2 regions of the Thioclava sp. ISO4 genome follow, and region 2 is predicted to be linked to the other one. Evidence: riboswitches for the same ligand, from Rfam matches in the RefSeq annotation. Region 2 holds a riboswitch; the other holds the start of a gene.
What was found. A riboswitch is a leader RNA that binds a small molecule or an ion and turns the genes downstream of it on or off. The one in region 2 is predicted to bind FMN.

Region 1 (3,388 bases), 190 kb from region 2:
CTTCTCAAACGGCGCGGCTCGGTGGAGATACTCGAGGACGGCACGCCGATGCTGATCACCGTGCATCCGTCCTACCTGCTGCGCCTGCCCGACATGGAAAAGCCCGCGATGATGCGGGCTTTCGAGGCGGATCTGGCCCGCGCAGTGCAGATGGCGGCGTGAAGCCTCAGCCCAGCCTGGCGAGCGACGGGAAGGTCTCCAGCAGCCAGAAGCTGATCGCCGAGAACGCATTGGTCAGCAGCAGGATCCCGACGACGACCAGAAGCGCGCCCATCGTCTTCTCGATGATCCCCATATAGGCCTTGAGCCGGTTCATCACGCCGATCGCGCGCTGGATGAACAGCGCGGCCAGCAGGAACGGGATGCCCAGCCCCAGCGCATAGACCGCCAGCAGCGCGGTGCCCCGCGCCTGATCGCCGCCCTGAGCGGCCAGCGACAGGATCGCGCCCAGTTGGGGGCCGATGCAGGGCGTCCAGCCGAAGGCGAAAGCAAGGCCCAGAACATAGGCGCCAAGCGAGGAGCCGCCCCGGTCGCCCGCATCCAGCCGCGCCTCGCGGTCGAGGATCGCGATCCGGAAAACCCCAAGGAAATGCAGGCCGAGGATCACGATCACCCCGCCCGCGATCCGTCCGAACAGCACCTGATTGGTCAGGAAGAACCGCCCGAAGGTCGAGGCGGCGAACCCCATGAACAGGAACACCGTCGACAGGCCCAGCACGAAGAACAGCGCCGGGACCACCGCCGAGCGCTTGCCCTCGCGCAGATCGCCCATGCTCACCCCGCCCATATAGGCGAGATAGGGCGGCACGATCGGCAGCACGCAGGGGCTGAGGAATGACAACAGACCCGCAAAGAGCGCCACGAAGGCGGCGGGCAGGAACGCAGCGGAGACGAGATCGATTCCAAACATGTTCCTCCTCTACCCCATTCCTCGCGCGCGGTCACCGGGTCGTGAGATAACAACAGCGTGGACAAATCAGCGCGGGCGCGCGAGAACCTCCGCCATGACGCCCGATATCGAAATCGACGCGAAGGGGCTGCTCTGCCCCCTGCCCGTTCTGCGCCTGCGTAAAGCGCTCGAGTCGGCCGCCCCCGGCGCACTGGTTCAACTGGTCGCGACCGACGGGGCGAGCTGGATCGACGTGCCGCATTTCTGCGCGCAAACCGGGCACGAGCTGGTCGAGGCAGAGGATTGGGAAGGCGTGAAAGTATATCTGGTGCGCAAGAGCTGATGACCGTCACGCTGCGCCCGGCCCGTGACACGGATCGCGACACGATTGCCGATCTCTGGCATCTCAGCGCGAGCCTGCCCGGTGTCGGTCCGCCGGTGATGCCCAGCCGCACCGCCCTGCGCGCCCGCGTAGACGAGGAAATGACTGCTGGCTGGCAGGTGACCCTCGCCGAGGATCAGGGGCGGATCATGGCGTTTCTCGCATTGAAACCGCGCGAGGCGATCCTGGCCGAGCTTTTCGTCCATCCCGACTGGATCGGGCATGGGATCGGCTCGAGGCTCATGGCGCAGGCCAAGGCGGCGCTGTCGGAGGGGTTCCGGCTCTACACGAGCGAGACCAACAGCCGCGCGCAGGCCTTTTACCTGCGTCACGGGATGGAGCGCCTGCAGACCGACACGCATCCGCGCAGCGGGCACGCGATGGTCTGGTATGGCTGGCCCGGCAACTAAGCCCCTTGCCGAGCGCAAAAGCGCGTGCCAATCTCCGGCCATTCTCAGGGCGGGGCGAAATTCCCCACCGGCGGTATGCGGCGAAATCCGCGAGCCCGCGAGCGCCTCGCCGTCGTGCGAGGGTCAGCAGATCAGGTGCGAGGCCTGAGCCGACGGTTACAGTCCGGATGGAAGAGAATATGCAGCCGACCCCGTGCCTTGGCGCGTGGGCGCGGACTGCATGTGATCGCCTTGGGTGACGTGTCGCTATGCAAGGAGATTACGATGACACACACCCGTTACGCTTTTATCAAGGCCAATTGGCACGCCGATATCGTCGACCGTGCGCTCGAGGGGTTTCTCGAAGAGATCCCGGAGGCGCAGGTCGATGTCTTCGACGTGCCCGGCGCGTTCGAGCTGCCGATGAAGGCGCAGGAACTGGCCCGCACGGGCCGCTATGGCGCGATCGCGGCCGCGGCGCTGGTCGTCGATGGCGGGATCTATCGCCATGATTTCGTGGCGCAGGCCGTGGTGAATGGCCTGATGCAGGTGGGGCTGGAGACGGGCGTGCCCGTGCTGTCGGTCTCGCTGACCCCGCATCAGTTCCAGGAGACCGATCACCACCGGGCGATCTTCGGCAGCCATTTCGTCGAGAAGGGCCGCGAGGCGGCGCGGGCGGCGCTGCAACTGACCCGCCCGGCACAGGAACTGGCTGCCTGAGCGCGGCAAACCCAATATGAAAACGAAAAAGGCCGGGCGCTCTGCCCGGCCTTTCTCAAATCTGAAGGTGCCTCAGCGGCTCCACCAGCCCCGTTTCTTGGGCTTGGGCGCCTCTTCGGTCATCGTCTCGCCCTCGGCCTCGGTCTCGGCGAAAGCCGGACCACCGGGCAGTTCGACCGGCGCATCGGGCTGCGGCGTTTCCGGCGGCTGCTCGAACGGGGTTTCCGGTTCGGGCGCGGGCGGCGCTTCCGGCGGCACGTCGACAGGAGTTTCCTGCGGCGCGGGCTCGGGCGTCTCGACCGGTGCGTCGGGCTGCGGCGTCTCCTGCGGCTCGGTGGGCGCGTCGGGCTGCGGGGTTTCCGGCGGCTCGGGCGTGTCGGGCGTCTCTGCGACGGGTTCCTCGACCTTCTTGCGCGAACGGGAGCGACGCTTCGGCTTGGGGGCCTCTTCGGCTGCCTCTGCGGCGTCGGCCTTGACCTCTGCGGCGCTGCCTTCGACGGCGGCTTGCGCATCGGCCTCCGCGTCCACCTTCTTGCGCGACCGCGTGCGACGCTTCGGCTTGGGCGCTTCTTCCTCGGCCTTGGCCTCGGAGCCCTCAGCGGGGGCCTCCGCGGTCTCGGCTTCGGGTTTCGGCTCTTCGACCTTCTTGCGGGCGCGCGAGCGGCGCTTGGGCTTCGGCGCCTCTTCCTCGGGCTGAGCCTCAGTCTTCGCGTCGGTTTGCGCCTCGGTCTTGGCCTCGTCTGCCGGAGCTTCCGCCGCCTGCGCGGGTTCGGCCTTGGCGGGCGCTTCCTGCCCTTCGGACGCCTCAGAAGGCTGCTCCTTGGCGGGCTGGTCGTCCGACGACTGATCGCCGTTCTCCGCGGAGTCGTTATTCTCGCCGTTCTCGCCATTCGACTTCCGGCGACGACGACGACGACGGCGCTTCTTCTTCGGCTGCTCCTCGGCTTCGGTCTCGACCGTCGCGGTCTGCTCCTCGGTCTCGGCTTCAGCTTCGGTCTCCGCCTCGTC
Region 2 (3,388 bases):
ACGCGCCCGAGTTCAAGGCAAAGGTCGCGCTGGAAGCCCTGAAGGGTGAAGAGACAGCGGCCGAACTGGCGAGCCGGTTCGGGGTGCATCCGACGATGATCCATCAATGGAAGCGGGCCCTGCTCGAAGGCGCGTCCGGCGTGTTCGAGCGCGGGGGCCGCAAGAAGCCCGAGATCGACGAGGAGCAGGTGAAGGAGCTCCACGCCAAGATCGGGGAGCTGGCGGTGGCCAACTCTTTTTTGGAACGAAAGCTGAAGCCCTGGGGCGGGAAGTGAGGCGCGGCATGATCGAGCCTCACCACCCGGACCTGTCGATCGGCCAGCAGTGCAAGCTGCTGTCGATCGCGCGCTCGTCTTTCTACTACACCCCCAAGGGCGAGACCGAACAGAACCTCGGCCTGATGCGACGGATCGACGAGCAGTTCCTGGAGACCCCGTTCTTCGGCGTCCGGCAAATGACCTGGCATCTGCGTAACGACGGACACTTGGTGAACGAGAAGCGGATACGGCGACTGATGCGCCTGATGGGGCTGATGCCGATTTACCAGAAGCCCAACACCAGCAGGCCCGCAAAGGGCCACAAGACCTATCCCTACCTGCTGCGAGGTCTGCGAGTGGATCGCCCGAACCAAGTCTGGTGCTCGGATATCACCTACCTGCCCATGAGGCGCGGATTTCTATACCTCGTTGCGATCATGGACTGGCACACGCGAAAGGTCTTGGCCTGGCGGATCTCGAACACGCTGGAGGCCGACTTCTGCGTCGAAGCGCTGAACGAAGCCGTCCACAAGTTCGGCCCGCCCGAGATCATGAATACCGATCAAGGGTCTCAGTTCACGTCCTTCGCCTGGACGGACACGCTGCGTCGATCCGGCGTGCGCATATCGATGGATGGGAAAGGCCGCTTCCTGGACAACATCTTCATCGAGAGGCTGTGGCGCACCCTGAAATACGAGTGCGTCTACCTGCACGCTTGGGAGACAGGATCGGAGACGAAGGCGGCCATCCGGAAATGGATGACCTTCTACAACCACCAGCGCCCTCACTCAGCCCTCGGCGGCAAGCCACCGGCGCTGGTGTATTGGCAGAGAAATGATATCAACCAACCCGGTCAGCAGGTGCAACGAGTAGCTTAATTTACGTCAGATCCTGTCCAAGAGATGGGGAGTAGCTCACCCTTCACGCTTCGCCCCGTTCGCACCAGATAAGAAACAGCGAGCCACCAACAATCATCAGCGCGCCGATCCACAATGTCCCCGGCGGAACGAAGCCGAATGCGGCAAAGCCTAATACGACGTTGAGCGGCAGCTTCATATGGTCGAAAGGCTGAAGAAAGCTTGCATCGGCCATGCCGTAGGACGAGACAAGAGCGTATTGCGCCAGCGCGGTCAGTAAGCCGATAGCGATTAGCAGCTCCCCCGCCGGTCCGAAGTTAACCGCCAAGCCGGCTCTCATTGCGAGGACTGCGTTAACCGGTGTGAGGAGGAGGAGCAGATAAACAGTGAGCGTTTCAGGGCTTTCCGTGCGCGTCATGCGCTTGGTGAGCAGGGAGGACGCGGCCCAGAGTGCGGCGCCCCCGACTGGAAATAGCGAGTAGGCGCTAAAGGCATCGGACCATGGGGCAAGGATCACCATTCCTCCCGCGAAACCCACCGTGACCGCGATCCAACGCGGCGCGGTCGGGCGTTCACGCAGAACGACGGCTGCCCCTAAGGTGACAAAAAAGGGCGAGAGCATCACCAGCGCAATAGCCTGCCAGATCGGAACATGGGCCAGGCCTATCGCCCACAGCTGCACCCCACCCGCCGCAAGGGCCACACGCAGGATGTGCTGCCATGGTATGCCGGTTCGCAGCGCTAGCCGACCCTTGGTCGCAAGCCACGGAACGGCAAACAGCAGCGCGAACGCATACTGCCAGAAAGCGACCCGGGAGGGCGGAAGCCCCTCGACCATAACCGCTTGCTGAACAAGGGTGTTGACCACGGCGAACAAGCCACCGGCCAGCACCATGAGGAAGGCCCCTGCGAACGCCGGGGCGGGATATAGGGATCGAAGAGTCATGGCGTCATCCTTTCATCTGCGCTCACGACTCAAGGCAGACAGGACGACGGCACACCGCACCCGCAGGGATGCGCTACGCCTCCTTCCCGTTCTCTTCCATCCGGACTGTCACCGTCGGCTCAGGAGTTGGCCCGAGGCGGGCCGCACCTGATCTGCTGACCCCCGCCAAGGCGAGGCGCTCGCGGGCTTGCGGAAATTTCCGCCTACCGCCGGTGGGGAATTGCGCCCCGCCCTGAGAACGAAGACACAATGGGGCGTCGGGGGGGGATGTGCAAGTTGGATCGGATGAGCTGATGCAATAGCCAGCGCTCTGCCAGCAGACGTGATACGAGGCTCATAGAAAGATTCTGACGATGGCCTATGTCACACCAAAATCCATTCTGCCTTTCAGAACGCACTCAAGAGAGTTTAATTCCTTCTATGACTGCAAGTTCTTACATCTCGACGTTGAGAACAAAGATTGGCGACGACCTTCTCTTGATTCCGAGTGTGGCGGCACTCATTCACGATCGGCACGGACGGCTGCTTCTTCAAAGAAAAGCTGGCCCGGAAGGTTGGAGCCTTCCGGCTGGAGGTATTGAGCCTGGCGAAACTCCGAACGATGCCCTTCGGCGCGAAGTGCTCGAAGAAACTGGCGCGGAAGTCCTCAAGGCTGACCTCGTATCAGTATTGGGAGGTGAAGCATTTCGTTACCGATACCCCAACGGGCATCTGGTGGAATATACGGTGATCGTCTTCAAATGCGTAGTGGCACCGACGGATTCTCCCTGCATTGACTCAGAGACCGAGGAGCTTCGATACTTTTCGGGAGCTGACATGCCAATACTTGCGCTCCCCTATCCCAAGGCGCTCTTGTTTTCGGGGTAACGTCAATCCACTGAGCAGGACGACACGCGGTTGCGGGTGAACGCGGCATCGGCAATCGACAGCAAGAGTGAGGTAACATGATTGAGATAAGGCAAGCGACGGATGCCGATGCCGATGAGGCCGTCAGCACCCTGCGCCGCTCGATCACCGAACTCTGCGTTGCAGATCATCAGAACAATCCGGCCGAGATCGAAGACTGGCTGAGCAATAAGACAGTCGGGACCTGACGGCAGTGGATCGCGCGGGTTGACGCCATCGTGCTGGTGGCCGAGCGAGATGGGAAGGTCACCGGGGTAGGCATGGTCACCCTGAGCGGCAACATCCTCTTGAACTATGTCCATCCGGGCGCACGTTTTAGCGGCGTCAGCAAAGCTGTCCTCTCTGGTCTGGAGGGAGTTTTGCGCTCGCGTGGCATCCAGCGCTGCCGTTTGAAAAGCACTCTTACGGCCCGATCATTCTAC

Region 1: linked by a shared signal. The riboswitch ahead of AC2TZ7_RS10055 (6,7-dimethyl-8-ribityllumazine synthase) and the one ahead of AC2TZ7_RS09150 (DMT family transporter) in region 2 are both predicted to bind FMN.

Annotation. Positions count from the first base shown of each region.
Region 1 covers NZ_CM176571.1:2,035,019-2,038,406, reverse strand. Annotated here, with positions in the region: gene AC2TZ7_RS10075 (UdgX family uracil-DNA binding protein) at 1-162, shown strand, start outside; gene AC2TZ7_RS10070 (cytochrome c biogenesis CcdA family protein) at 167-910, opposite strand; gene AC2TZ7_RS10065 (sulfurtransferase TusA family protein) at 1,005-1,232, shown strand; gene AC2TZ7_RS10060 (GNAT family N-acetyltransferase) at 1,232-1,681, shown strand; FMN riboswitch at 1,718-1,864, shown strand; gene AC2TZ7_RS10055 (6,7-dimethyl-8-ribityllumazine synthase) at 1,946-2,380, shown strand; gene AC2TZ7_RS10050 (Rne/Rng family ribonuclease) at 2,453-3,388, opposite strand, start outside.
Region 2 covers NZ_CM176571.1:1,846,107-1,849,494, reverse strand. Annotated here, with positions in the region: one part of gene AC2TZ7_RS09155 (IS3 family transposase) at 1-234, shown strand, start outside; one part of gene AC2TZ7_RS09155 (IS3 family transposase) at 234-1,135, shown strand; gene AC2TZ7_RS09150 (DMT family transporter) at 1,179-2,060, opposite strand; FMN riboswitch at 2,145-2,304, opposite strand; gene AC2TZ7_RS09145 (NUDIX domain-containing protein) at 2,481-2,927, shown strand; gene AC2TZ7_RS09140 (hypothetical protein) at 2,930-3,268, opposite strand; gene AC2TZ7_RS09135 (GNAT family N-acetyltransferase) at 3,185-3,388, shown strand, end outside.